DNA from 3 places in the Lysinibacillus sp. G4S2 genome. Region 1 is predicted to be linked to each of the others. Evidence: a T-box and tRNA genes for the amino acid it is inferred to sense, from the RefSeq annotation. Region 1 holds a T-box; the other regions hold tRNA genes.

Region 1 (9,945 bases):
AATATCATAGCCAGTTACAAGTGTACTTGTTGGATAGTAACGTTTATATTCTTCATTTGTCTCATCTGGCCAACCCATTGTTGAAAATGGCCATAGCGCTGACGAGAACCATGTATCTAATACGTCTTCATCTTGCGTCCAATTTTCTGCATCTGCTGGTGCTTCTGTTCCTACGTAAATTTCACCTGTTTCATTGTGATACCAAGCAGGAATTTGATGACCCCACCATAACTGACGAGAGATACACCAGTCACGGATATTTTCCATCCAGCGAGAATATGTGTTTTCAAAACGAGACGGTACGAAGTTTACTTTTCCTTCCTCATCTTGTTGAAGGGTAAGTGAAGCATCAGCAAGTGGTTGCATTTTAACGAACCATTGTGCTGAAAGATATGGCTCTACAACAGCACCAGAACGTTCAGAGTGACCTACTGAATGTGTATGTTCTTCAATACGAATAAGCACACCTGCTTCTTGTAAATCAGCTACGATTTGCTTACGGCATTCAAAGCGATCCAACCCGTTATACTTGCCAGCAAGCTCGTTCATTGTACCATCTTCATTCATAACAAGAATGCGCTCAAGGTTGTGGCGGTTACCAACCTCAAAGTCATTAGGATCGTGTGCTGGTGTCATTTTTACAACCCCAGTACCAAATTCCATATCTACGTAGTCATCTGCTACGATAGGAATTTCACGACCAACAATTGGTAAAATCACTGTTTTACCGATTAGGTGTTGATAGCGCTCATCTTTCGGGTGAACAGCTACCCCAGAGTCACCTAGCATTGTTTCAGGACGTGTAGTCGCTACTTCCACATATCCTGAGCCATCAGCTAATGGGTATTTCATGTGATAGAAAGCACCTTGAACATCTTGATAAATAACTTCAATATCTGATAATGCTGTTTTTGCAGCAGGGTCCCAGTTAATAATACGCTCACCACGATAGATTAAGCCTTTTTCATATAATTGTACGAAAACCGTTTTAACTGCATCAGAAAGACCTTCATCAAGTGTGAAACGCTCGCGAGAATAATCTAATCCAAGACCAAGCTTCGCCCATTGATCACGAATATGCCCAGCATACTCTTCTTTCCATTCCCATGTTTTTTCGAGGAATTTTTCACGACCTAAATCATAACGTGTAATATTATCTTCTCGTAGTTTGGCTTCTACTTTTGCTTGTGTCGCAATACCTGCATGGTCCATTCCTGGTAACCAAAGTGCATCATAACCTTGCATGCGCTTCATACGAATTAAAATATCTTGTAATGTTGTATCCCAAGCATGGCCAAGATGTAGTCTACCTGTTACATTCGGTGGTGGAATAACGATTGAATAAGGTTCCTTTTCACTAGTAGGCTGCGCCTCGAAAAATTTTCCTTGTAACCACCATTCATAACGACCCGCTTCAATGGACTGTGGATCATATTTTGTAGGCATTGAAATGTTTTCTGTCATTTTGACTCCTCCTGTTGACTTATTAATTTTATCGGTATGAGATCGTACCAATCATTCTGTTTTTATGTCTCATACTGAGGCACATTTACCAGAAGATTTAATGAAAATAAAAAAAACTCCTAACGTCAAAAAGGACGAAGGAGTTTAAATTCGCGGTACCACCTTTAATTCCAGCAGAGGCGAGTTAAGCGGTCACTATACACACATTTCATCAAGAAATAGAATACACTACTTGCTTAAGCCTTTTACTACTGGCTCTCAATTCGGTAACGGTGTTTAACCGGCTTTAACTACTGTTAGTTCACTAAAGCTGCTCGAGGGCTACATTCAATTAGGTACATATAGAAACTTCTCAGCTACCGTTTCCTCTCTTAAAATGTACGACTAATTTACTCTTCCCTGTCATAGCATCTATATTTGACTTTTTCACATTGTACCGCAGAATCGTACAGATTTTCAAGTGGTTTAGTCATTTTTTAGAAGTAATTCAAAATCAATTTCTCCTTGGTGTAATTGTAGCTGACGCTTCGCTTTCGCTACAGAAAACATTTGTTGCTGTCGCTTCGCTTTCGCACAGAAAACATTTGTTGTTGCTGACGCTACGTTTGCATTACGCTTTCGATACAGAGAAATTACCACAGGACGTGGCGTTCTTAAACTGAGTTCCTCTATTTCAGTAGGTGTTAGACACCCACTGAAAAGGAACCACACCCGCAATCATCTAACACCTTCAGAGGTAGGAATCTTCTACTGAATGAAGATAAATAGAAAAGGAAGTGAAAATTCAAATGCGACGACGCCGTAAGTATAATCCTTGGCTTTTACCACCATGGCTACGACAAGTTCGTTTTTATTGCAGAGCGATTATTGTGCCAATTTGTGCTTTTCAATTTATACGTGTCATCATCATTCCAACATCCGGCGATTTCATCATCCTATTGCTTCTGCTACTTCTATGCTATTTACTATTGAATGATATTCTTTGAAACACGTACCTTTAGTGGTGTATATTCTTCTGTTAAATCCCAAATCATTGATGGAACTTCATGCCATGAGCTAGATTCACGGACTACAATATGACTTGAGGATTCTCTCAACACTGTTTTTTGCTCAACTGAGTTAGGCTTTTGTGCTGAAGCTACTACAGCTTCAGACTTTTCCTTTTGTACTGAAAATGCTACAGCCTTTGATTTTTCCTCTTGTATAGAAGCAACTACAGCTGCAGGTTGTTTTACTTGTGCGGTTTCTTCTACATGTGTAACCTTCTCTATTCGAGCTAAGGCATTTGCAGTGACAGACTGTTCTTCTAATACATGAGCTTTTTCAAATGTTTGCTCAGGCTCATTAAAAATACTTGTAACCGTCCATTCAAGCTGACACATTTGATTAGTCAGTGTAGGTCTAATGTCCTTTACCATTAAATCTTCAATAGTCGAATCTTTTGGTAAATCTACATTTAAAGGAACTGCATACTCAAAATAACCAGTATCTCCTTGAATATCAAGTGTATCGATTTGTACTAATTCTTCATTACCCGTGAAAACTTGCATGTCTCGAAAATCAAAGCGAACATGTGCGGTGATGTGATAAATACCCATTAATCGTAATGAATCTTCTAGCTGCATTGTCTGCCACCGCGGCTTAATTTGCACAGCTGCTATTTCTATTGGATAGCCATAACCAGGAAAACTAAAAGTTTCGCTCATATTCCACGTTTTGTGTTCGATAATAATCCCTCCCCTTGCATCATATGAAGCTTCGGAGGATAGTATGCTATAGGTTACGTAATAAAATCACCACATGATAACGAAAAAATTTTTTCTACCTTTCTTTATAACTAACATTTTATTACTTACAAAAGCTTAGTTGACGCCCCCAGGAAAGCGCCTGGCAGGAACGAAAATCAACCCACTTTATGGTGAAGAGCCTAAAAAAGGCATACTAGAAAATTCTAGCATGCCTTTTTACTGTTGTCTCAACAGCGTAATTATACATTCACCAATTTGATTTTATTTGCTACACGATCTGTTAACATTTGTGTTGCTTTTGGTACGATTGGCTTAAAGATTGGATTTAAAACAGGACCAGCTAATCCTCCTGCTGTTACTTCTAAGAAGCCTGTCATTTTTGTATTTTCTGCATCAATGCTTTCCGCAAGGAAATAACCGTTTCCAGAAAAGTTATCAGACAGTCCTTTTAATTCGAATGTTACTTTTGAAGGCGCTGCCCATTCTAAAATAGTAATCTCTACTTGTACTGTTTTTTTCAGAACACCAACGTTGCCTTTAAACGTCCATGTTGAATGTTTTTCATCAATCATTTCATGTGCATTATAACCTGGGACAAGCTTCGCCCATTTTTCCATATCACTGACGAAATCCCATACATTTTCAATTCCTACGGGTACTTCGACCATATGTGTGCCTGTTGCCATATCAATTCACTACTTTCTTTTACGAATAGCTATATTATATACGATTTCGCCCACAATTTGGCTATGCTGAAAGTTATAATTTTAATAAATTTTTTCAAGTAGTAACGATTATTTTCATTCATTGATACTCCAATGAACTTTTAACGGGTAAAAATAAAAAAACATTGCAGACGAAGGCATGTTGTATAACTTTATCAACAAAAAACTAACATGCCAGAAAATACTTCTAGCATGCTAGTTTGTAACCATGCTCCTATTGCCCATTACACGCACTTCCGATACGTCCGTAAAATACTTAGAACAATAAAAAAAGGCCCATCACCAAAAGTTGTGATTGACATTCGGTAAATTTTACCATGTATATAAATGGTGAAGATCCTAAAAAAGAGAGCCGTTATAGCTCTCTAAAAACAATTAATATCTATTTATCCAATCCATACAAAATGCGCCGTTATAGTTAGTTATTTTACAAATCTATACATCAAAATGTCGTCTATGTATTCATCATTGTCTAATTTTACTTCTCTAACTTTACGACCTTCTTCAAGAAAGCCCATTTTCTGATATAGTTTAATGGCATTTTCATTTGTTGAAAAAACACCTAAACAAACTTTCTCAATAAATGGATTAACAGTTGCCCAATCAATTAACTTAGTTAACAATAAAGTACCTATTCCTTGACCCCTTATGTTGGAATCGACCATCATCCCAAATGATCCTGTATGGGAAATTCGTTTTCTTGGTGGCGATTGAAACATTAACCACCCCACTATTTCTCCTTCTAATTCAGCAACGAAAATCACATCACGTTCATTCACCTGTTTTTGTTCAATCCATTTCTCTTGCTCTTCAACAGTTTGATTAAATTCTTCTAGTGTGGTTAATAAATATTTCTGTTCTGTTAAAACTTGCAGTTGAATTTTCAACATTTTTTCTGCATCAGAAACTAATGCTTCTCTCACTATTAGACTCATTCTTTTACCTCCCTATACCGCTTCTTAATTACAAAAAATCCCTACTTTTTTAGTTTACATAGCTACTCATTGAAATGCACCACTTAATCACTGAAATTTACGCTCAAGTCAATTGTTCTTAGTGTGCCAAACTTTTGAAACTTTTGTTGATTTCATCATTTGTGATTCCAATAAATTAGTCACAATTTACCATTTATCTACCAACTCAAACTTTACTGTGTTACGATTATCTATAGACGTAATTTTCAGTTAGTAAAGAAAAAGCACTTCTTTTAAGGGAGAATATTTCATGATGAATATATTATTTAAATTATTTACAGTTATATCGTGGATATATTGTTTGGGACTTATTTTATTCCGTTTCCCTAATGATACTTTTGTAATGCGTATGGTTACTGGTATAATGTCGATGGTTTTTTCTTGTAGTCTACTGTTCTTTTTGTTAAAAATTATTGATAACAAGAAACAGAAAAAAATAGAGGTGAATTAATAATCATTTGGAGCTTTTATCAACTTTTCGACAATCAATACAATAGCCAAAGCTACATCAATCAAGGGCTTGTTAGTAAAATTACACATTAAGTCTTTTGTTATGCCTTCACAGACTACCTGAGCGCAATCCACGCAAACAAGTTATAAGTCTATCCGATACTCGAATCCTCTGAGAGCTGTTCTGCGGGATTTAACAATGCACGTCAGCTTACTGATGCGCTACCGCAACTTCATCATACCTTTCTTTATAAGCTTACACACTTCTTTACACCAACATTTGGAAATATGTTACACTATTCCAAACAACTAATTATTCAATTATTCAACAACTAACGGAGCAGGATTATTAAAATTTTTATTCCGAATATAGAATATGTTAGCTTAACGATTTTTGCAGGTTATTAGAATTAAAGAAGGGGTGAATAATTTTGGTACAAAAGATACTTGAACTACTTAACACAATATATTCAGTAGATTTAATTAAAGTAGAATCAGTAACTGATGAGATGTTTCGGTGCATTGCAGAAGATGGTGATTACTTTGCAAGAATTACAAACTATAAAAGTTTTGATGAACAATTAGAAGAAGTTAATTATACGAATTTCTTATTTAAAGAAGGGTTGGGTGTATCACCAACAATAGCTTCTATTAATGGTAAGGCTATAGAAAAGATAACTCTTGAAAACAAAGAAGTCTTAATTGTTCTTTATAAATCGGCTCCTGGTGTACATCTACCAAGAAATGAATGGAATGCAGAAATATTAAAAGAATTAGGTAGGCAAATGGGTAAATTACATCGTATATCCAAGAAGTTTGAAGAAATACATCCAATTAGATATATCAACGATTGGCATGATAACGAAGAATATGCCTTTCTCAAATATATTCCTAAAGAAGAATGTGCTATTAGAGATATTGCAAAAGAGGTTTTATCATCTATAAAAAAAATACCAAAAAATAATTCGAATTATGGATTGTTACACGGCGATTTATGGTTAGAAAACATTTTGGTTGATAATGATTCGAATTTGACGATGGTTGATTTTCAAGATTGTGAGAAGCATTTTTATATTTTTGATTTAGCAGTTCCAATTTACAGTGCGTTGGAGTATTCGTTTGTAGGTGGAGGTAACATAGTTGAATATGGGCGAAGTATTACAAAAGCAATCATCGAAGGATACCAAGAGGAAAATGAACTATCCTCAGAAATGTTAGATAAACTTCCTTTATTTATTAAATTAAAAGAAATATTTGAATACAGTTTGATGCACATGTACTGGGACAAAGAAAAACTAACTGAAGAACAGATAAGAATAATGAACCATTATAGATTGAGACTTGAATTAAATCATTCCATTCCAAATATTTAACCTAAACGGTTCTTTGTTGAATAATCGTCTCGGTAGGCTGTAACAGTTAATCTAATTCATAGCACTTTTACCATTCCACTACCAACGAATAATCTTCCATGTTATAATTTTGAAGATAATTAATGCTAGTTTAAATTTAAAGGAGTACAAAATGATGTTTAAAGACCCTTGGAATCCTACACAAAAAGAAATCAAAAAATGGGCATATAGTGATGAAATGGAACCTGTGCAAGATTGGGAACTCTTCATCTATAAATTTGAAAATATACCGATGATTTGTACATTTGTTGAAGATGAGCAATGTGAACATACTTCTTATTTCCTTAATACCTTATATGTTTTCACAGGAGATACGGTTCGGGTAGGAGACAGTGGAAAAATTCAAAAGCTATCTCAATTACTAGATACGATTGAAAATACAACCACATCAAAAGAACTTAAATTGTGGATTGAGCGTTCTCAACTTCTCATTGAATATCCTGAATATTACGAGTCCTCTTATTGGGGTCTTTGTTCAAAGTTTGTTTATGAAAATAATTCGGGCGCAATTCCAAAGATTTAATTTTCTAAACAATATCGAATTTTCAACTCTAACAATCTAGGGCTTGCGTATGATAAAAATTCATTACATACAAGCCCTTTTGTTATGCTTCCTTTAATCACTCTTGTAGCTCAATACATAGCTCTGTACAATAATTAAACAACCTGTGTAAATGAAATCCTCTGCTCTTGATTCAACGTTCATAAGCTGTAAAATAAGCTCCAAGAACCGAAGTAAAAATGTGTAACAGAAAAAGCACACCACTTCATTGAGATGTTCTACAAAAAAACAATTTCCCAAGAATAACTATGTATGCATCTATATTAAGTAAGAGATTCTTTTAATAAATTGGCTAATATTCACGAGCATATAGTTCAGCATCTAAAATTTTATAATTATGAACCTTGTTTTTATATTCTTTATCAATCTCACCCTTATAAATAAATTCTCCATAAGGGCTTAGTTGACCCGCAGGAATACTTACAAATTCTCTCAAAATCTCTTTGCCATCTTCATCATACATTTTAACATAGAAGAAACCAGATATATTTTGATTTCCCTGATTCGTAACTACAAGTTCCCATTTATCTTCATTTTGCATAATTATAGGTTTGTCAAACTTAATATTCCTCAAAGCAAGTTCCTTTGCTTCTGCCAGTTCTTTTTCCTCTTGTTCTTTTTCTAATTTCTCTATTTCCTTTTCAAGCTTGTACGATTGGTATTCAGTAAAAAGTAAATTACCTGCAAATACAGCTATTATGCCCATAACTGTTATACCAATGTACATTCCTATCTTCTTCATTTACTTATTTCTCCTTTTGTACTATTTATCCCTAATTAATTATAGATTATTACCTATACATTTTCGATAAAAATATTATTCTATCAAAAAGCACAACAACTTATTGTTGATGTGCTACTGCAATCTAATCGTACCTTGCTTTATAAGCTTACACATTCACCCCACATCAATATTTGTAAATGCGTTACATTTTACCACACAACTGATTATTCAGTCTTTTAACTAACGGTGTGCAGGATAGTTAAAAAATATTTAGGGTAAGTTACTTCTTAAAGGAGTAACTTACATGAAAAATCTATTCTTAATTAGTTTGTATACGTTTATATTTTCGTTCAGTCTTTCCATGATATTAGGAAATCCTGTTTATTCACAAACTACACCCTCAGATAAAATTGAATATTTATATCCTGCAAATAAGGAAAAAGTTTTTGATGAAACTGTAGATGAATTTTACCAGGCATTAAGAGACCTAAAGTATCCTGTACATCAGGAGCTTTATCAAAGACATAAGCAACAGCAAAGACATTTGGATACTGTTCTTTTTAAAGAAATGCCTGATGCATCTGTAAATATTAGAAAAAAGCTATTGTTTAAAGAGGTAGAAGGATTAAATTATATAACTTTTGATGGAAATATTCTTCGCCCCTACCCTGATATAGCTATTAACTACCATCAGACCGTTAGCCCTGATAGGCAAGTTTATTTCTTTTATTCCTTTAAAGATACAGAAAAAGAATTTAGAGGTAGATATGCAATTTATGATGTTGAAACAAAAGAAATGGTAGCAGGTGGAGGTACTTATATGCCAAAGCTCAATCTTACAAGGAACACTTACGATAAAGAAGGATAAATTTAGAGTCAGGAAAGGCTTGCTAATTTATATTTTTTAAAATAATAGACATAATATAAAAAAACTTGGACACAATTAGAAAAAAGGAGATTCTATATTGAAGTATGTTTTTAAAGGATTACTTCTTTTCTTTACCTTAGCTCTATTTTTTTCATTAATTGTCCATGCAGAAAAAAATGAACAAGAACAAGGAGAAAGTGACGAAGGAACTGTAGTTTACCATGTCAAATACGATTATGATGCAATATCCAATTTTTTAGGAATGAGTCTCGATGAATATGAAGAATATTGGAAAAAGGGACTTTCTATTATGGATATGGCAGAAAAACAAGGAATTTCGAGACATGATTTAGTGGGTTATTTTTGTGATTTCCACCATAAAGAAATGCAAAAGTGGAGAGATAAAGGTTCGATGACAGAAAGTGATTATTTTGACCTTGTTTTTAGGTTATCAGATGAAATCGATGAGTTTATTGACCGTAATCCCAATCGTTAATTCAATTAACAGGGGCTTAGATTTAATAAGATTAGGGCTTGTTTTTATGATTGATTTTCATATATGCAAGTCCTTTTGTTATGCTTCCTCAACCTCTCTATATCAACAATTAGATAGCCTGCGTAAACGAATCCTATGCTTCAATATCATCTCTCAAAATATCTATAATTTCGAACATTTACCTTAGATGTCTTATGAATCGTCTATCCGCAATAAAGTCCACATATGCAAATTTTAAAAGCATACAAAAAACCACTTCTTATCAAATGTTAGAATTGATAAGAAGTGGTTACTAATTTGTTAATTGATTGAGCATTACACTACTTCATAAAAAGAACGTATTTTCTCACTCTTGTTATTTTGCTAATTGTGCAAATACTTTATGAAAGGCTTCAACCGTTTTTGCGATATGCTCCTCCGTATGTGCAGTAGAAATGAATAAACCTTCAAATTGAGATGGCGGTAAGAAAATACCTTCCTCTGCCATTAGACGGAAGTATTCAGCGAATAATTGTAAATCAG
Region 2 (9,945 bases), 1.4 Mb from region 1:
ATGTCATGGCATCCTTTACTGAATTTTTGATCGTATACCAGAGCCATTCGAATGCTTCGTCAATTTCCTCTATTTTACCTGAAACAACTGCTGAAGATGCCATATATTGTCCGTTAATAACTGTGACATTGCCATCCACTTCACCTTCAACAATTAAATCACCATTTTTAACAACAATGTCGCCTTTGACAACTTCCCCCTCCGGCACAATAACCGTCTGTCCTTCAACAACTAGGTTTGGTTGTTTAGTCACGGAGAAATGCTGGTCATCCATGAAAGTACCAAGTAAAGTTGCACTCATGAATAAACAAAAAACTGCTGCTGCCACAAAGAACGGATGCCGGCGAATCCATTTTTGCATGCCTACACGACTTTTGGGTTTCGGTAAACGAGCCATCACGGCTGCTTCAAAATGCGGAGGTGCTGTAATATGGGAAGCACTCTTCACAAAGGCGATTGTTTCACTCAATTCCTGCATCAATTGTTTACAATCACTGCATGTGTGCAAATGTTGTTTTAACTCTTGCTCATGCTCACGACTAATGTCACCATCTAAATAATCATGCATATAGTCTATTATATGCTCTGGACAAGTATTCATGACGCTTCCCCTCCTACAGATTGTTTAATTGCTTACGTAATGCTTCACGTCCGCGGTGAATTCTCGTTTTCACCGTTCCAAGAGGCATATCTAAAATCTCACTAATTTCCTGCAAAGATAATTCTTCAATATATTTCAATACTATAACCGAACGATATTTATCCGGCAAACATCCAATCTCATATTGAATTCGATCTTGTAGCTCCATTTGCTCTACCTGTTCCTCTGGTAGCTGGTCATCTGCTGCGATTTGCGAATACATATCAAGCCCCTCTGTACCAGCTACTTCCGCATCTAAATAGTAATCCGGCTTTTTCTTCCGAATACGGTCTATGCAGAGGTTTGTCGCTATGCGATAAAGCCACGTCGAAAATTTTCTTTTCTGATCAAAAGTATGCAAGTTCATATAGGCACGAACAAACGCTTCCTGTGCAATATCCTCAGATTCTTGCTTGTTCGATAACATCCTATAGCATACTTGGTACAGTTTGTGCTGATAGAGACTCACAATATCGGCAAATGCGTTTTGATCGCCTTTAAGCACTTGTTTTATTTTCTTGTTTACTAACGCATCCATTGTGTTGATTTCTCCACCTTTACAACTGTCTTATACTATACGACCCATTTATAAGAAAAGTTTCATTTTATTATTAATTATATCAAAAAATTTTTATACATTGTGGCAATAGGCAAATTTTTGTTAAATTTCTTTAAACTAGTGTTTCACCAAATAAAGAACCCATTAATGCAACGGCAACATCTGCTGTTCTATTCTTTTCATCTAAAATTGGATTAACCTCAACAAATTCTGCAGATGTTAGCATACCTGACTCCTGAATCATTTCCATCGCTAAATGACTTTCTCGATACGTAATACCACCAGGTACAGGTGTCCCCACCCCTGGAGTATACAGTGGATCTAACCCATCTAGATCGAGTGATAAATGCAGACCATCTACATTGCGCTCTCTTAAATAGGAAAGAGCATCTTCCATTACACGCGTCATACCAAGACGATCTACCTCGTGCATTGAGTACACCTTGATTCCTTGCTGACGAATCAATTCACGCTCACCTGGATCTACAGAACGTGCCCCAATAATAATGACGTTTTCAGGTTTAATTTTCGGTGCATAATTACGAATTTGCACTAAGCGTTCATGACCTAGTCCAATGCTAACAGCTAACGGCATCCCATGTATATTACCAGACGGTGTCGTTTCAGGTGTATTTAAGTCAGCATGCGCATCAAACCAAATAACGCCTAAGTTTTTGTAATGCTCCCCAAGCCCTGCAAGCGTTCCAATAGCAATACTATGATCACCACCAAATACAAGTGGAAACTTCTTCTGTTCCACCGCTTTATTTACATTATTTGCTAATAATGTACTTACATCAATTACTTCCTCTAAATTCAGTAGTTGTTTATCGACAATAGTGCCCTCTTGTTTCTGACTAACACGTATATCCCCTTGATCATGTACTTCATGACCAATTGCTCCCAAGCGTTCTACTACACCTGCATAGCGGATAGCACTTGGCCCCATATCGACTCCTCTACGTGTTTGTCCATAATCAGTTGGCACACCAATAATAGAAATATTTAGTTTATTCATTTTTTCATACCCCCTTTAAGTTGTAAGACTATTGTAAAGCCTATATCCACCTTGGCTCAACCTAACAACTTTCTGCATATTTATACAATTTAAATGGTATGAAGGTATATGAAGCTGCGGAACGCGAGTCCCCTGGTCGCATTCCGAGCAAAGCGGAGCGGAATGTGCAGTCAAGCACATATTTCGGTGAAGAGCCAGAAAAAAGACATAAAAAAATCTCCTGCTGTTTTCAGCAAGAGATTAGTATCTGTAGTTAATGTAACACTTTTGAATATGTATTATTTTATAAAAAAGTGAGCCATGAAGGACTCGAACCTTCGACCCTCTGATTAAAAGTCAGATGCTCTACCAACTGAGCTAATGGCTCATAAAAGAAAAATGGCTGGGGTACTAGGATTCGAACCTAGGCATGACGGAATCAAAATCCGTTGCCTTACCGCTTGGCTATACCCCAATCATTTATAAAAACTGGTGGAGGGGGACGGATTCGAACCGCCGAACCCTAAGGAGCGGATTTACAGTCCGCCGCGTTTAGCCACTTCGCTACCCCTCCGAAATAACACATTATGGTGGAGGATGACGGGCTCGAACCGCCGACCCTCTGCTTGTAAGGCAGATGCTCTCCCAGCTGAGCTAATCCTCCATAGAAACAGGTGTGTATTTCTTAACAGTTTATATTCTTTTTAAGCCTTTGCATTACTACAAAGTTTTTAAAATGGTGACCCCTACGGGATTCGAACCCGTGTTACCGCCGTGAAAGGGCGGTGTCTTAACCACTTGACCAAGGGGCCATCTATTAACGTCTCAAACAAGACAAGATTTATTGTAACACTATTTGCTTATTATTGCAACACTTTTTTGTAACTTTTTATATGTATAACTTCAACTTAAAAATGGGCAAAAAAATGGCTCCGAAGGCAGGACTCGAACCTGCGACAACCTGATTAACAGTCAGGTGCTACTACCAACTGAGCTACTTCGGAACAATAGTATTCAATTTGGTTTTTAAAACCTCTCAAGTACATTTATTATTATAGCAACCATTATAAATTATGCAATACTTTTCATGAAATTTTTTATATTTTTTGTCGAAGTTTTCCTATACATTAACTAATACGATAATAGTTCTCTATTTAATCTAATATTTCTGTCTTATGTACAAAATATTCTTGCTGTATATTATTGTAATTGTTAAAATAGAAATAGTTTTATGAATTTTCTATTAGATTTATTTGGGGGAGGAATGTTCACATGGTAACAAATGATTTAATTGCACCAGAATTTTATAATATTACAGAGGAATTGGAGAAATTTTCTCAAGATAGTAATCGTCAAGCAATACGATGGCTAAATACTCAACAAGAGCGCCGAACAATTTCCTATGTTGAGCTTGTACAAAAAATGAATCAATACGCGCATGCCTTTACGAAGAAGGGGCTTCAAAAAGGAGATCGCGTATTAGTTATTATTCCACGTCTGCCTGAGGCTTACTTTGTCTTCCTTGGCTGTCTAAAGGCTGGTATTGTTCCTATTTCATGTTCAGAAATGTTACGTGCAAGTGATTTAGAATATCGTATGGAGCACTCTTCTGCAAGAGCCGTAATTGCCTATGAAGCGTTCACTAGTGAAGTTGATCGTATTACTTCTTCAGTAGAGGCTTTAAATAATAAATTGATCATTGGTACTGCTACAGGCGATTGGACATCTTTAGATGAATTGGCTAGTACACAGCCAGATACATTTACAGCAGCTGCCACAAAACGAGATGATATGGCATTTCTTTCTTATACATCTGGCACGACTGGCAAACCAAAAGGAGCTGTTCATTCGCACGGTTGGGGATATGCACATATTAGAACAGCCGCTTCTAAATGGCTTTGTGTACGCGAAGGTGATTTAGTATGGGCTACAGCAGCTCCAGGGTGGCAAAAATGGATTTGGAGCCCATTCTTATCTACTATTATGTTGGGTGCAACTGCATTTGTCTATCACGGAGGATTCGATGCAAAAACATACCTTCAATTGATTCAAGATGAGAAGGTCAATGTATTATGCTGTACGCCAACTGAATATCGAATTATGGCGAAGATTGATAATTTAAAAGACTATAATCTATCATCTCTACGTAGTGCCGTTTCTGCTGGTGAACCATTAAATCGACCTGTCATCGAAACATTTAAGAACAACTTTGGTCTTAAAGTGCGCGATGGCTATGGCCAAACGGAAAATACTTTATTAATCGGCACACTTGAAAATATCGAATTACGTCCGGGATCAATGGGTGTTCCTACCCCAGGCAATATTGTGCGTATTATAGATCATGAAAGTAACGAGGTACCGATTGGAGAAGTCGGAGATATTGCTGTACACAAAACATCTCCTGCTCTATTTAAAGAGTACTACCGCGAACCTGAACGTACACAAGCTGCCTTCCGTGGCGATTGGTATATTACTGGTGACCAAGCAAAATGTGATGAAGACGGTTACTTCTGGTTTGAAGGTCGAGGAGATGACATTATTATTTCATCAGGCTATACAATTGGTCCATTTGAGGTAGAGGATGCTTTAAATAAACATGAAGCTGTACAAGAATGTGCTGTTGTTGCAGCACCAGATGAAATTAGAGGAAATATAGTTAAAGCCTTCGTCATCTTGCGAGAAAGCTTCAGAGATCGAGATGAAGACGAGTTAACAAAAGAGCTACAGGAGCACGTTAAAGCATTAACAGCACCTTATAAATATCCTCGTAGTATCGTCTTTATCGATGAACTACCAAAAACAACGTCTGGCAAGATTCGTCGTATAGACCTACGAGCAGCAACTGTATAAAATATAATAAAAAAAGACATTTCATCGATCATTACTCGGTTGAAATGTCTTTTATATATATTACTATTTACACTTTGCTATTCTTTAAAATAAGTTCCCCTATTGCTTTCGTTAAAAACATTTGTTGCAGTCGCTTAGCTTTCGCACAGAAAAGATTTGCTGAATGAAGACAAAAAAAAGCCACTACTGAGTTTATCAGCAGCGACTTTTTGCGCCTAGCGATGTCCTACTCTCACAGGGGGAAGCCCCCAACTACCATCGGCGCTAAAGAGCTTAACTTCCGTGTTCGGTATGGGAACGGGTGTGACCTCTTTGCCATCATCACTAGACTATTTTCGGCTTTCAATATACGTCGTATTTCTTCGTCAGCTTCTGTCGTTCAGTCAGTCACGTACTTGAGTACGCTCCTTCCCTCTCTCCATCTCTTCCTCGAACTACTCGTATCTTGAAACCCTTGATGAAAGAAGAATTATTCTTTCAAAACTGGATAAACGGTGCATTGAATGTTTCAAACATTGTGGTTAAGTCCTCGATCGATTAGTATTCGTCAGCTCCATGTGTCACCACACTTCCACCTCGAACCTATCTACCTCATCGTCTTTGAGGGATCTTACTTACTTGCGTAATGGGAAATCTCATCTTGAGGGGGGCTTCATGCTTAGATGCTTTCAGCACTTATCCCGTCCACACATAGCTACCCAGCGATGCCTTTGGCAAGACAACTGGTACACCAGCGGTGTGTCCATCCCGGTCCTCTCGTACTAAGGACAGCTCCTCTCAAATTTCCTACGCCCACGACGGATAGGGACCGAACTGTCTCACGACGTTCTGAACCCAGCTCGCGTACCGCTTTAATGGGCGAACAGCCCAACCCTTGGGACCGACTACAGCCCCAGGATGCGATGAGCCGACATCGAGGTGCCAAACCTCCCCGTCGATGTGGACTCTTGGGGGAGATAAGCCTGTTATCCCCGGGGTAGCTTTTATCCGTTGAGCGATGGCCCTTCCATGCGGAACCACCGGATCACTAAGCCCGTCTTTCGACCCTGCTCGACTTGTAGGTCTCGCAGTCAAGCTCCCTTGTGCCTTTACACTCTACGAATGATTTCCAACCATTCTGAGGGAACCTTTGGGCGCCTCCGTTACCTTTTAGGAGGCGACCGCCCCAGTCAAACTGTCCGCCTGACACTGTCTCCTACCCCGCTAAGGGGCATGGGTTAGAATTTCAATACAACCAGGGTAGTATCCCACCGACGCCTCCTTCGAAGCTGGCGCTCCGAGATCTCTGGCTCCTACCTATCCTGTACAAGTTGTACCAAAATTCAATATCAGGCTACAGTAAAGCTCCACGGGGTCTTTCCGTCCTGTCGCGGGTAACCTGCATCTTCACAGGTACTATAATTTCACCGAGTCTCTCGTTGAGACAGTGCCCAGATCGTTACGCCTTTCGTGCGGGTCGGAACTTACCCGACAAGGAATTTCGCTACCTTAGGACCGTTATAGTTACGGCCGCCGTTTACTGGGGCTTCAATTCGCAGCTTCGCTTGCGCTAACCACTCCTCTTAACCTTCCAGCACCGGGCAGGCGTCAGCCCCTATACGTCACCTTACGGTTTTGCAGAGACCTGTGTTTTTGCTAAACAGTCGCCTGGGCCTATTCACTGCGGCTCTCATGCGCTTGCACGCTCAAGAGCACCCCTTCTCCCGAAGTTACGGGGTCATTTTGCCGAGTTCCTTAACGAGAGTTCTCTCGCACACCTTAGGATTCTCTCCTCGACTACCTGTGTCGGTTTGCGGTACGGGCACCTCTCACCTCGATAGAGGCTTTTCTTGGCAGTGTGAAATCAGGAACTTCGTCCATACGGACTCGCCATCACAGCTCAACGTTACAGTGTGCGGATTTGCCTACACACACGCCTTACTGCTTGGACGCGCACAACCAACGGCGCGCTTACCCTATCCTACTGCGTCCCCCCATTTCTCAAACGGTGAGGAGGTGGTACAGGAATATCAACCTGTTGTCCATCGCCTACGCCTATCGGCCTCGGCTTAGGTCCCGACTAACCCTGAGCGGACGAGCCTTCCTCAGGAAACCTTAGTCATACGGTGGACGGGATTCTCACCCGTCTTTCGCTACTCATACCGGCATTCTCACTTCTAAGCGCTCCACCAGTCCTTCCGATCTGACTTCAACGCACTTAGAACGCTCTCCTACCACTGACATCATAGATGTCAATCCACAGCTTCGGTGAATCGTTTAGCCCCGATACATTTTCGGCGCAGCGTCACTCGACCAGTGAGCTATTACGCACTCTTTAAATGATGGCTGCTTCTAAGCCAACATCCTGGTTGTCTGTGCAACGCCACATCCTTTTCCACTTAACGATTACTTTGGGACCTTAGCTGGTGGTCTGGGCTGTTTCCCTTTTGACTACGGATCTTATCACTCGCAGTCTGACTCCCGTGTATAAATATCTGGCATTCGGAGTTTGTCTGAATTCGGTAAACCGGGATGGCCCCCTAGTCCAAACAGTGCTCTACCTCCAGTATTCTCATCACGAGGCTAGCCCTAAAGCTATTTCGGAGAGAACCAGCTATCTCCAAGTTCGATTGGAATTTCTCCGCTACCCACACCTCATCCCCGCACTTTTCAACGTGCGTGGGTTCGGGCCTCCAGTAAGTGTTACCTCACCTTCACCCTGGACATGGGTAGATCACCTGGTTTCGGGTCTACGACCACGTACTAATTCGCCCTATTCAGACTCGCTTTCGCTGCGGCTCCGCCTTCTAAAGCTTAACCTCGCACGTAATCGTAACTCGCCGGTTCATTCTACAAAAGGCACGCTATCACCCATTAACGGGCTCTAACTACTTGTAGGCACACGGTTTCAGGATCTCTTTCACTCCCCTTCCGGGGTGCTTTTCACCTTTCCCTCACGGTACTGGTTCACTATCGGTCACTAGGTAGTATTTAGCCTTGGGAGATGGTCCTCCCGGATTCCGACGGAATTTCACGTGTTCCGCCGTACTCAGGATCCACTCAGGAGAGAACGAACTTTCGACTACAGGGCTTTTACCTGCTCTGGCGGACCTTTCCAAGTCGCTTCATCTAACTCGCTCTTTTGTAACTCCGTATAGAGTGTCCTACAACCCCAAGAGGCAAGCCTCTTGGTTTGGGCTCTTCCCGTTTCGCTCGCCGCTACTCAGGGAATCGATTTTTCTTTCTCTTCCTCCAGGTACTTAGATGTTTCAGTTCCCTGGGTCTGCCTTCAAGACGCTATGAATTCACGTCAAGATACTACGCGATTAAACGTAGTGGGTTCCCCCATTCGGAAATCTCCGGATCAAAGCTCACTTACAGCTCCCCGAAGCATATCGGTGTTAGTGCCGTCCTTCTTCGGCTCCTAGTGCCAAGGCATTCGCCGTGCGCCCTTAATAACTTAACCAAGTTATTAAGCCTATAAAAAAACTTAAAAAATTAATGTGTTTGTTACAATTTCAATGTCGTTTTATCCAGTTTTCAAAGAACAAGTTTTGAAGTGTTTCATTCGTAAGAATGAACCTTCAAAACTGAACGCAAAACGTAATCTTACAAACCCTAGGTTTGTATTCCGAAAATATCCTTAGAAAGGAGGTGATCCAGCCGCACCTTCCGATACGGCTACCTTGTTACGACTTCACCCCAATCATCTATCCCACCTTCGGCGGCTGGCTCCAAAAGGTTACCCCACCGACTTCGGGTGTTACAAACTCTCGTGGTGTGACGGGCGGTGTGTACAAGGCCCGGGAACGTATTCACCGCGGCATGCTGATCCGCGATTACTAGCGATTCCGGCTTCATGTAGGCGAGTTGCAGCCTACAATCCGAACTGAGAACGACTTTATCGGATTAGCTCCCTCTCGCGAGTTGGCAACCGTTTGTATCGTCCATTGTAGCACGTGTGTAGCCCAGGTCATAAGGGGCATGATGATTTGACGTCATCCCCACCTTCCTCCGGTTTGTCACCGGCAGTCACCTTAGAGTGCCCAACTAAATGATGGCAACTAAGATCAAGGGTTGCGCTCGTTGCGGGACTTAACCCAACATCTCACGACACGAGCTGACGACAACCATGCACCACCTGTCACCGTTGTCCCCGAAGGGAAAACCATATCTCTACAGTGGTCAACGGGATGTCAAGACCTGGTAAGGTTCTTCGCGTTGCTTCGAATTAAACCACATGCTCCACCGCTTGTGCGGGCCCCCGTCAATTCCTTTGAGTTTCAGTCTTGCGACCGTACTCCCCAGGCGGAGTGCTTAATGCGTTAGCTGCAGCACTAAGGGGCGGAAACCCCCTAACACTTAGCACTCATCGTTTACGGCGTGGACTACCAGGGTATCTAATCCTGTTTGCTCCCCACGCTTTCGCGCCTCAGCGTCAGTTACAGACCAGAAAGTCGCCTTCGCCACTGGTGTTCCTCCAAATCTCTACGCATTTCACCGCTACACTTGGAATTCCACTTTCCTCTTCTGCACTCAAGTCCCCCAGTTTCCAATGACCCTCCACGGTTGAGCCGTGGGCTTTCACATCAGACTTAAAGGACCGCCTGCGCGCGCTTTACGCCCAATAATTCCGGACAACGCTTGCCACCTACGTATTACCGCGGCTGCTGGCACGTAGTTAGCCGTGGCTTTCTAATAAGGTACCGTCAAGGTACAGCCAGTTACTACTGTACTTGTTCTTCCCTTACAACAGAGTTTTACGATCCGAAAACCTTCTTCACTCACGCGGCGTTGCTCCATCAGGCTTTCGCCCATTGTGGAAGATTCCCTACTGCTGCCTCCCGTAGGAGTCTGGGCCGTGTCTCAGTCCCAGTGTGGCCGATCACCCTCTCAGGTCGGCTACGCATCGTCGCCTTG
Region 3 (9,945 bases), 3.7 Mb from region 1:
AGATGCAGGTTACCCGCGACAGGACGGAAAGACCCCGTGGAGCTTTACTGTAGCCTGATATTGAATTTTGGTACAACTTGTACAGGATAGGTAGGAGCCAGAGATCTCGGAGCGCCAGCTTCGAAGGAGGCGTCGGTGGGATACTACCCTGGTTGTATTGAAATTCTAACCCATGCCCCTTAGCGGGGTAGGAGACAGTGTCAGGCGGACAGTTTGACTGGGGCGGTCGCCTCCTAAAAGGTAACGGAGGCGCCCAAAGGTTCCCTCAGAATGGTTGGAAATCATTCGTAGAGTGTAAAGGCACAAGGGAGCTTGACTGCGAGACCTACAAGTCGAGCAGGGTCGAAAGACGGGCTTAGTGATCCGGTGGTTCCGCATGGAAGGGCCATCGCTCAACGGATAAAAGCTACCCCGGGGATAACAGGCTTATCTCCCCCAAGAGTCCACATCGACGGGGAGGTTTGGCACCTCGATGTCGGCTCATCGCATCCTGGGGCTGTAGTCGGTCCCAAGGGTTGGGCTGTTCGCCCATTAAAGCGGTACGCGAGCTGGGTTCAGAACGTCGTGAGACAGTTCGGTCCCTATCCGTCGTGGGCGTAGGAAATTTGAGAGGAGCTGTCCTTAGTACGAGAGGACCGGGATGGACACACCGCTGGTGTACCAGTTGTCTTGCCAAAGGCATCGCTGGGTAGCTATGTGTGGACGGGATAAGTGCTGAAAGCATCTAAGCATGAAGCCCCCCTCAAGATGAGATTTCCCATTACGCAAGTAAGTAAGATCCCTCAAAGACGATGAGGTAGATAGGTTCGAGGTGGAAGTGTGGTGACACATGGAGCTGACGAATACTAATCGATCGAGGACTTAACCACAATGTTTGAAACATTCAATGCACGTTTATCCAGTTTTGAAAGAACAAGAAAGTTTTAAAAAAAGCTTGCAATTATAACGAAATATGTTATAATAAATCTTGTCTTTAAAATAGTCTAGTGATGATGGCAAAGAGGTCACACCCGTTCCCATACCGAACACGGAAGTTAAGCTCTTTAGCGCCGATGGTAGTTGGGGGCTTCCCCCTGTGAGAGTAGGACATCGCTAGGCATAATACCCAGGAGGATTAGCTCAGCTGGGAGAGCACCTGCCTTACAAGCAGGGGGTCGGCGGTTCGAGCCCGTCATCCTCCACCATTTGCCGGTGTAGCTCAGTTGGTAGAGCAACTGACTTGTAATCAGTAGGTCGTGGGTTCGACTCCTATCGCCGGCACCATAGTTTTGAGCCATTAGCTCAGTTGGTAGAGCATCTGACTTTTAATCAGAGGGTCGAAGGTTCGAGTCCTTCATGGCTCACCATTTAAATTGCCAACAAAATATGCGGGTGTGGCGGAATTGGCAGACGCACTAGACTTAGGATCTAGCGCCGCAAGGCGTGGGGGTTCGACTCCCTTCACCCGCACCATATTTTAAATTTAATAATTGCCAGGATAAATAAATCTTATGCACATGCGGAAGTAGTTCAGTGGTAGAACACCACCTTGCCAAGGTGGGGGTCGCGAGTTCGAACCTCGTCTTCCGCTCCAAATGTGCCGGGGTGGCGGAACTGGCAGACGCACAGGACTTAAAATCCTGCGGTAGGTGACTACCGTGCCGGTTCGATTCCGGCCCTCGGCACCATTTTATTTTAATAATTAGCGCCCGTAGCTCAATTGGATAGAGCGTCTGACTACGGATCAGAAGGTTATGGGTTCGACTCCTGTCGGGCGCGCCAATATAACAAACGGGAAGTAGCTCAGCTTGGTAGAGCACTTGGTTTGGGACCAAGGGGTCGCAGGTTCGAATCCTGTCTTCCCGACCATTTCCTAAAAATAATATTAACTATGGGGCCTTAGCTCAGCTGGGAGAGCGCCTGCCTTGCACGCAGGAGGTCAGCGGTTCGATCCCGCTAGGCTCCACCATTTAACTTTAATGAACCTTGAAAACTGAACAAGCAAAACGTAATCAATAAAGTTTTTAGTAGCTAACCTTGAGTTAGTGAACAAAACAAAATTTTGGACATCAAACATGATGCCAGCAAAACAATTTGAGCTAATCAAATTTCTTTTTATGGAGAGTTTGATCCTGGCTCAGGACGAACGCTGGCGGCGTGCCTAATACATGCAAGTCGAGCGAACAGAGAAGGAGCTTGCTCCTTTGACGTTAGCGGCGGACGGGTGAGTAACACGTGGGCAACCTACCTTATAGTTTGGGATAACTCCGGGAAACCGGGGCTAATACCGAATAATCTGTTTTACCTCATGGTGAAACACTGAAAGACGGTTTCGGCTGTCGCTATAAGATGGGCCCGCGGCGCATTAGCTAGTTGGTGAGGTAACGGCTCACCAAGGCGACGATGCGTAGCCGACCTGAGAGGGTGATCGGCCACACTGGGACTGAGACACGGCCCAGACTCCTACGGGAGGCAGCAGTAGGGAATCTTCCACAATGGGCGAAAGCCTGATGGAGCAACGCCGCGTGAGTGAAGAAGGTTTTCGGATCGTAAAACTCTGTTGTAAGGGAAGAACAAGTACAGTAGTAACTGGCTGTACCTTGACGGTACCTTATTAGAAAGCCACGGCTAACTACGTGCCAGCAGCCGCGGTAATACGTAGGTGGCAAGCGTTGTCCGGAATTATTGGGCGTAAAGCGCGCGCAGGCGGTCCTTTAAGTCTGATGTGAAAGCCCACGGCTCAACCGTGGAGGGTCATTGGAAACTGGGGGACTTGAGTGCAGAAGAGGAAAGTGGAATTCCAAGTGTAGCGGTGAAATGCGTAGAGATTTGGAGGAACACCAGTGGCGAAGGCGACTTTCTGGTCTGTAACTGACGCTGAGGCGCGAAAGCGTGGGGAGCAAACAGGATTAGATACCCTGGTAGTCCACGCCGTAAACGATGAGTGCTAAGTGTTAGGGGGTTTCCGCCCCTTAGTGCTGCAGCTAACGCATTAAGCACTCCGCCTGGGGAGTACGGTCGCAAGACTGAAACTCAAAGGAATTGACGGGGGCCCGCACAAGCGGTGGAGCATGTGGTTTAATTCGAAGCAACGCGAAGAACCTTACCAGGTCTTGACATCCCGTTGACCACTGTAGAGATATGGTTTTCCCTTCGGGGACAACGGTGACAGGTGGTGCATGGTTGTCGTCAGCTCGTGTCGTGAGATGTTGGGTTAAGTCCCGCAACGAGCGCAACCCTTGATCTTAGTTGCCATCATTTAGTTGGGCACTCTAAGGTGACTGCCGGTGACAAACCGGAGGAAGGTGGGGATGACGTCAAATCATCATGCCCCTTATGACCTGGGCTACACACGTGCTACAATGGACGATACAAACGGTTGCCAACTCGCGAGAGGGAGCTAATCCGATAAAGTCGTTCTCAGTTCGGATTGTAGGCTGCAACTCGCCTACATGAAGCCGGAATCGCTAGTAATCGCGGATCAGCATGCCGCGGTGAATACGTTCCCGGGCCTTGTACACACCGCCCGTCACACCACGAGAGTTTGTAACACCCGAAGTCGGTGGGGTAACCTTTTGGAGCCAGCCGCCGAAGGTGGGATAGATGATTGGGGTGAAGTCGTAACAAGGTAGCCGTATCGGAAGGTGCGGCTGGATCACCTCCTTTCTAAGGATATTTTCGGAATACAAACCTAGGGTTTGTAAGATTACGTTTTGCGTTCAGTTTTGAAGGTTTATGACTAAATATAAAACTTCTAAGAGGGCCTATAGCTCAGCTGGTTAGAGCGCACGCCTGATAAGCGTGAGGTCGATGGTTCGAGTCCATTTAGGCCCACCATATATACCTCTTGGGGCCTTAGCTCAGCTGGGAGAGCGCCTGCCTTGCACGCAGGAGGTCAGCGGTTCGATCCCGCTAGGCTCCACCATTTTTTTGTTCTTTGAAAACTGGATAAAACGACATTGAAATTGTAACAAACACATTTATTTTTAAGTTTTTTATAGGCTTAATAACTTGGTTAAGTTATTAAGGGCGCACGGCGAATGCCTTGGCACTAGGAGCCGAAGAAGGACGGCACTAACACCGATATGCTTCGGGGAGCTGTAAGTGAGCTTTGATCCGGAGATTTCCGAATGGGGGAACCCACTACGTTTAATCGCGTAGTATCTTGACGTGAATTCATAGCGTCTTGAAGGCAGACCCAGGGAACTGAAACATCTAAGTACCTGGAGGAAGAGAAAGAAAAATCGATTCCCTGAGTAGCGGCGAGCGAAACGGGAAGAGCCCAAACCAAGAGGCTTGCCTCTTGGGGTTGTAGGACACTCTATACGGAGTTACAAAAGAGCGAGTTAGATGAAGCGACTTGGAAAGGTCCGCCAGAGCAGGTAAAAGCCCTGTAGTCGAAAGTTCGTTCTCTCCTGAGTGGATCCTGAGTACGGCGGAACACGTGAAATTCCGTCGGAATCCGGGAGGACCATCTCCCAAGGCTAAATACTACCTAGTGACCGATAGTGAACCAGTACCGTGAGGGAAAGGTGAAAAGCACCCCGGAAGGGGAGTGAAAGAGATCCTGAAACCGTGTGCCTACAAGTAGTTAGAGCCCGTTAATGGGTGATAGCGTGCCTTTTGTAGAATGAACCGGCGAGTTACGATTACGTGCGAGGTTAAGCTTTAGAAGGCGGAGCCGCAGCGAAAGCGAGTCTGAATAGGGCGAATTAGTACGTGGTCGTAGACCCGAAACCAGGTGATCTACCCATGTCCAGGGTGAAGGTGAGGTAACACTTACTGGAGGCCCGAACCCACGCACGTTGAAAAGTGCGGGGATGAGGTGTGGGTAGCGGAGAAATTCCAATCGAACTTGGAGATAGCTGGTTCTCTCCGAAATAGCTTTAGGGCTAGCCTCGTGATGAGAATACTGGAGGTAGAGCACTGTTTGGACTAGGGGGCCATCCCGGTTTACCGAATTCAGACAAACTCCGAATGCCAGATATTTATACACGGGAGTCAGACTGCGAGTGATAAGATCCGTAGTCAAAAGGGAAACAGCCCAGACCACCAGCTAAGGTCCCAAAGTAATCGTTAAGTGGAAAAGGATGTGGCGTTGCACAGACAACCAGGATGTTGGCTTAGAAGCAGCCATCATTTAAAGAGTGCGTAATAGCTCACTGGTCGAGTGACGCTGCGCCGAAAATGTATCGGGGCTAAACGATTCACCGAAGCTGTGGATTGACATCTATGATGTCAGTGGTAGGAGAGCGTTCTAAGTGCGTTGAAGTCAGATCGGAAGGACTGGTGGAGCGCTTAGAAGTGAGAATGCCGGTATGAGTAGCGAAAGACGGGTGAGAATCCCGTCCACCGTATGACTAAGGTTTCCTGAGGAAGGCTCGTCCGCTCAGGGTTAGTCGGGACCTAAGCCGAGGCCGATAGGCGTAGGCGATGGACAACAGGTTGATATTCCTGTACCACCTCCTCACCGTTTGAGAAATGGGGGGACGCAGTAGGATAGGGTAAGCGCGCCGTTGGTTGTGCGCGTCCAAGCAGTAAGGCGTGTGTGTAGGCAAATCCGCACACTGTAACGTTGAGCTGTGATGGCGAGTCCGTATGGACGAAGTTCCTGATTTCACACTGCCAAGAAAAGCCTCTATCGAGGTGAGAGGTGCCCGTACCGCAAACCGACACAGGTAGTCGAGGAGAGAATCCTAAGGTGTGCGAGAGAACTCTCGTTAAGGAACTCGGCAAAATGACCCCGTAACTTCGGGAGAAGGGGTGCTCTTGAGCGTGCAAGCGCATGAGAGCCGCAGTGAATAGGCCCAGGCGACTGTTTAGCAAAAACACAGGTCTCTGCAAAACCGTAAGGTGACGTATAGGGGCTGACGCCTGCCCGGTGCTGGAAGGTTAAGAGGAGTGGTTAGCGCAAGCGAAGCTGCGAATTGAAGCCCCAGTAAACGGCGGCCGTAACTATAACGGTCCTAAGGTAGCGAAATTCCTTGTCGGGTAAGTTCCGACCCGCACGAAAGGCGTAACGATCTGGGCACTGTCTCAACGAGAGACTCGGTGAAATTATAGTACCTGTGAAGATGCAGGTTACCCGCGACAGGACGGAAAGACCCCGTGGAGCTTTACTGTAGCCTGATATTGAATTTTGGTACAACTTGTACAGGATAGGTAGGAGCCAGAGATCTCGGAGCGCCAGCTTCGAAGGAGGCGTCGGTGGGATACTACCCTGGTTGTATTGAAATTCTAACCCATGCCCCTTAGCGGGGTAGGAGACAGTGTCAGGCGGACAGTTTGACTGGGGCGGTCGCCTCCTAAAAGGTAACGGAGGCGCCCAAAGGTTCCCTCAGAATGGTTGGAAATCATTCGTAGAGTGTAAAGGCACAAGGGAGCTTGACTGCGAGACCTACAAGTCGAGCAGGGTCGAAAGACGGGCTTAGTGATCCGGTGGTTCCGCATGGAAGGGCCATCGCTCAACGGATAAAAGCTACCCCGGGGATAACAGGCTTATCTCCCCCAAGAGTCCACATCGACGGGGAGGTTTGGCACCTCGATGTCGGCTCATCGCATCCTGGGGCTGTAGTCGGTCCCAAGGGTTGGGCTGTTCGCCCATTAAAGCGGTACGCGAGCTGGGTTCAGAACGTCGTGAGACAGTTCGGTCCCTATCCGTCGTGGGCGTAGGAAATTTGAGAGGAGCTGTCCTTAGTACGAGAGGACCGGGATGGACACACCGCTGGTGTACCAGTTGTCTTGCCAAAGGCATCGCTGGGTAGCTATGTGTGGACGGGATAAGTGCTGAAAGCATCTAAGCATGAAGCCCCCCTCAAGATGAGATTTCCCATTACGCAAGTAAGTAAGATCCCTCAAAGACGATGAGGTAGATAGGTTCGAGGTGGAAGTGTGGTGACACATGGAGCTGACGAATACTAATCGATCGAGGACTTAACCACAATGTTTGAAACATTCAATGCACGTTTATCCAGTTTTGAAAGAACAATTATTCTTTCATCAAGGGTTTCAAGATACGAGTAGTTCGAGGAAGAGATGGAGAGAGGAAAGGAGCGTACTCAAGTACGTGACTGACTGAACGACAGAAGCTGACGAAGAAATGCGACGTATATTGAAAGCCGAAAATAGTCTAGTGATGATGGCAAAGAGGTCACACCCGTTCCCATACCGAACACGGAAGTTAAGCTCTTTAGCGCCGATGGTAGTTGGGGGCTTCCCCCTGTGAGAGTAGGACGTCGCTAGGCAATCTAAAGTCTGAGAATTGTTTCTCAGGCTTTTTTAATTTTTAGGCTGTCTTATACAACAAATGTATAGGACAGCCTTTTATTTTCAGTCAACGAATGTATTTTCTGTGCGAAAGCGAAGCGACAGCAACAAAAGTGTTTTCTGTGCGAAAGCGAAGCGACAGCAACAACATTTCGCCAAGGAAAAATCTAAAATTCAAGAGCGTTTCGAAGATTATTTAAATAAGATTGGCTAACGGGTAGTTCACTTCCATCCTTTAGCGTGACAATAAAGTTGGAAGTAAGATCACGAGCCATTTTTTTTATGAAATGAATATTAACAATATAAGATCTGTGAATGCGAATAAAAGATGACGGTAGACGCATTTGAAGTTCTTTCAGTGTAATACTTGTTTTAAATTGTTCCCCCTCCACATAAAACCACGTTTTTTTCTGCAGGCTTTCAATATGAGAGATTTTTTCAATTGCAACAGGATTCCATTCCTCTTCTTGCTTTCCAGTTAAAAATTGAAAGGGCTCTACTTTCTTTTCGGTAAAGCTTGAAGGTAATACTACAACAAGTGCTGCAGGCACATTTAAAATGTTTATAGGGTAGCCTATCCCGTAATAGGGTGTTTCAAATAAGGAATTATCTAAAATGGCGTCTGTTCGTTTCCTTGTGCGTAGAACTTGCTCTGCAATGCTACCGGATTGTACTTGTTGACCTACCTCCAAATTGATGTTTTGATGTCCAGAATGAAAATAGATATAGGAGTTTTCGGCAGCAATTGCAATAGATGAATGGACTGGAACCCAGTCTTTTAACATTGAAATAAACTGTTGTGAAATATCTTTTGGCAAAGAATTAAACTCATTGTTCATTGTGAATATCCCCCTTGTTTGTAAACAGTTTACCAAATTTCGTCGCCGAAAAAAGCGGTTTCATCATTAAAATTTGGTATTTTATCTAAAAATAATGAAAATTCAGATGTTCTGTTATATATTAATTTACAACAAATAAACCTGTTATGGAACAGTAGATTAAAAGTTTTTTAACAGAGTATATTGTATACAAAGGGGAAGGTGGAATTTTAATATGTCAACACGTCAAGAAAAAATCCAAGCATTAGAAAAACAATGGGCAGAAAACCCACGTTGGGCAGGCATTGAACGCGGTTATTCAGCTGAAGAGGTTGTTAAGTTACAAGGTTCTGTTGTACTTGAACAAACTTTAGCAACTAAAGGTGCGGCTCGACTTTGGAACTCTTTACATGAAGAACCGTTCATTAATGCATTAGGTGCATTAACTGGTAATCAAGCTGTACAACAAGTGAAAGCCGGATTAAAAGCAATCTATTTATCAGGCTGGCAAGTAGCTGCTGATGCTAACCTTTCTGGTCAAATGTATCCTGACCAATCTTTATATCCAGCAAACTCTGTACCGGCAGTAGTTAAGCGTATTAACCAAGCTTTACAACGTGCAGATCAAATCGATCATGCTGAAGGACGTGTAGATCAATTTGATTGGTTCGCTCCAATCGTAGCAGATGCTGAGGCAGGCTTCGGTGGTCCTCTGAATGTATTTGAACTTGTAAAAGGCATGATTGAAGCTGGAGCTGCTGGTGTTCACTTAGAAGACCAATTAGCTTCTGAGAAAAAATGCGGTCACTTAGGTGGTAAAGTTTTACTTCCAACACAAAATGCTGTTCGTAACTTAATTGCTGCTCGTCTTGCAACAGATGTAATGGGCGTTGAGACGATTTTAATCGCTCGTACAGATGCTGACGCTGCTGATATGGTAACATCTGATATCGATCCGCGTGATGCTGAGTTTATTACTGGCGAACGTACTCCAGAAGGCTTCTTCCGTACAAAACCAGGCATCAAACAAGCGATTGCTCGTGGTTTAGCATACGCGCCATATGCAGATTTGATTTGGTGTGAAACTTCTAAGCCATCACTTGAGGAAGCTCGTGAATTTGCGGCAGCTATTCATGCTGAATTCCCAGGTAAATTGTTAGCTTACAACTGTTCACCTTCATTCAACTGGAAAGCGAATCTATCAGAAGAAGAAATCGCAGAATACCAACGCGAGTTAGGTAAGTTAGGATATAAATTCCAGTTTGTTACATTAGCTGGTTTCCATGCATTAAACCACTCTATGTTCGAGCTTGCGCATGATTATAAAGATAATGGTATGGCTGCATACTCTAAGCTACAACAAGCTGAGTTTGCATCAGAATCAAAAGGCTACACAGCTACACGTCACCAACGTGAAGTAGGTACTGGTTACTTTGATGACGTATCTCAAGTTATCTCTGGTGGTACTTCTTCTACAACAGCGATGGCTGGCTCTACTGAAACAGAACAATTCGTATAAGTTTCATAAAATACGTGTATTCCTAAATTCATAATCATAGATCTGTCTCCTCCGCTCCTCCTAAAGCGGGGGATGACTATTTAAAATCGCAAAGGTGGGGGAAACAACTGATGGAACAAGCAACAACAGGTAAGCTTAAAATTGTTGGGGAACAAAACGAGCAAACAAAAGAAATTTTAACACCAGAAGCCCTTGAGTTTGTTCTTGCCCTGCATGAAAAATTTGATGCTCGTAGAAAAGAGCTGTTAGAGGCTCGTCAAGAACGTCAAAAGCGTCTTGATGCAGGTGAGAAACTCGACTTCTTACAAGAAACAAAGCATGTTCGTGAGGGAGATTGGACAATTGCGCCACTTCCAGCAGATT

Evidence for each region. A T-box is a leader RNA that pairs with one kind of tRNA and senses whether it is charged. The one in region 1 lies ahead of QUF91_RS19740 (valine--tRNA ligase), so its partner is inferred to be a tRNA-Val.
Region 2: it has a tRNA-Val gene. The T-box ahead of QUF91_RS19740 (valine--tRNA ligase) is inferred to sense a tRNA for this amino acid. The anticodon was not compared.
Region 3: it has a tRNA-Val gene. The T-box ahead of QUF91_RS19740 (valine--tRNA ligase) is inferred to sense a tRNA for this amino acid. The anticodon was not compared.

The regions. Positions count from the first base shown of each region.
Region 1 is NZ_JAUCFJ010000002.1:3,868,650-3,878,594, forward strand. Features, by position in the region: gene QUF91_RS19740 (valine--tRNA ligase) at 1-1,464, opposite strand, end outside; T-box leader at 1,592-1,879, opposite strand; gene QUF91_RS19745 (hypothetical protein) at 1,930-2,181, opposite strand; gene QUF91_RS19755 (valyl-tRNA synthetase) at 2,430-3,170, opposite strand; gene QUF91_RS19760 (SRPBCC family protein) at 3,452-3,898, opposite strand; gene QUF91_RS19765 (GNAT family N-acetyltransferase) at 4,360-4,872, opposite strand; gene QUF91_RS19770 (phosphotransferase enzyme family protein) at 5,787-6,734, shown strand; gene QUF91_RS19775 (hypothetical protein) at 6,886-7,296, shown strand; gene QUF91_RS19780 (hypothetical protein) at 7,628-8,077, opposite strand; gene QUF91_RS19785 (hypothetical protein) at 8,364-8,927, shown strand; gene QUF91_RS19790 (hypothetical protein) at 9,025-9,423, shown strand; gene hemL (glutamate-1-semialdehyde 2,1-aminomutase) at 9,779-9,945, opposite strand, start outside.
Region 2 is NZ_JAUCFJ010000002.1:5,268,349-5,278,293, forward strand. Features, by position in the region: gene QUF91_RS26825 (anti-sigma factor family protein) at 1-601, opposite strand, end outside; gene sigW (RNA polymerase sigma factor SigW) at 615-1,178, opposite strand; gene rocF (arginase) at 1,312-2,217, opposite strand; tRNA gene QUF91_RS26840 (tRNA-Lys) at 2,512-2,584, opposite strand; tRNA gene QUF91_RS26845 (tRNA-Gln) at 2,597-2,671, opposite strand; tRNA gene QUF91_RS26850 (tRNA-Tyr) at 2,687-2,770, opposite strand; tRNA gene QUF91_RS26855 (tRNA-Val) at 2,785-2,860, opposite strand; tRNA gene QUF91_RS26860 (tRNA-Glu) at 2,934-3,008, opposite strand; tRNA gene QUF91_RS26865 (tRNA-Asn) at 3,124-3,200, opposite strand; gene mbcS (acyl-CoA synthetase MbcS) at 3,469-5,046, shown strand; rRNA gene rrf (5S ribosomal RNA) at 5,260-5,375, opposite strand; rRNA gene QUF91_RS26880 (23S ribosomal RNA) at 5,564-8,491, opposite strand; rRNA gene QUF91_RS26885 (16S ribosomal RNA) at 8,673-9,945, opposite strand, start outside.
Region 3 is NZ_JAUCFJ010000002.1:124,198-134,142, forward strand. Features, by position in the region: rRNA gene QUF91_RS00935 (23S ribosomal RNA) at 1-869, shown strand, start outside; rRNA gene rrf (5S ribosomal RNA) at 983-1,098, shown strand; tRNA gene QUF91_RS00945 (tRNA-Val) at 1,109-1,184, shown strand; tRNA gene QUF91_RS00950 (tRNA-Thr) at 1,188-1,263, shown strand; tRNA gene QUF91_RS00955 (tRNA-Lys) at 1,271-1,346, shown strand; tRNA gene QUF91_RS00960 (tRNA-Leu) at 1,368-1,452, shown strand; tRNA gene QUF91_RS00965 (tRNA-Gly) at 1,499-1,573, shown strand; tRNA gene QUF91_RS00970 (tRNA-Leu) at 1,579-1,667, shown strand; tRNA gene QUF91_RS00975 (tRNA-Arg) at 1,685-1,761, shown strand; tRNA gene QUF91_RS00980 (tRNA-Pro) at 1,772-1,848, shown strand; tRNA gene QUF91_RS00985 (tRNA-Ala) at 1,873-1,948, shown strand; rRNA gene QUF91_RS00990 (16S ribosomal RNA) at 2,094-3,645, shown strand; tRNA gene QUF91_RS00995 (tRNA-Ile) at 3,740-3,816, shown strand; tRNA gene QUF91_RS01000 (tRNA-Ala) at 3,829-3,904, shown strand; rRNA gene QUF91_RS01005 (23S ribosomal RNA) at 3,993-6,920, shown strand; rRNA gene rrf (5S ribosomal RNA) at 7,108-7,223, shown strand; gene QUF91_RS01015 (LytTR family DNA-binding domain-containing protein) at 7,413-8,084, opposite strand; gene aceA (isocitrate lyase) at 8,299-9,582, shown strand; gene aceB (malate synthase A) at 9,693-9,945, shown strand, end outside.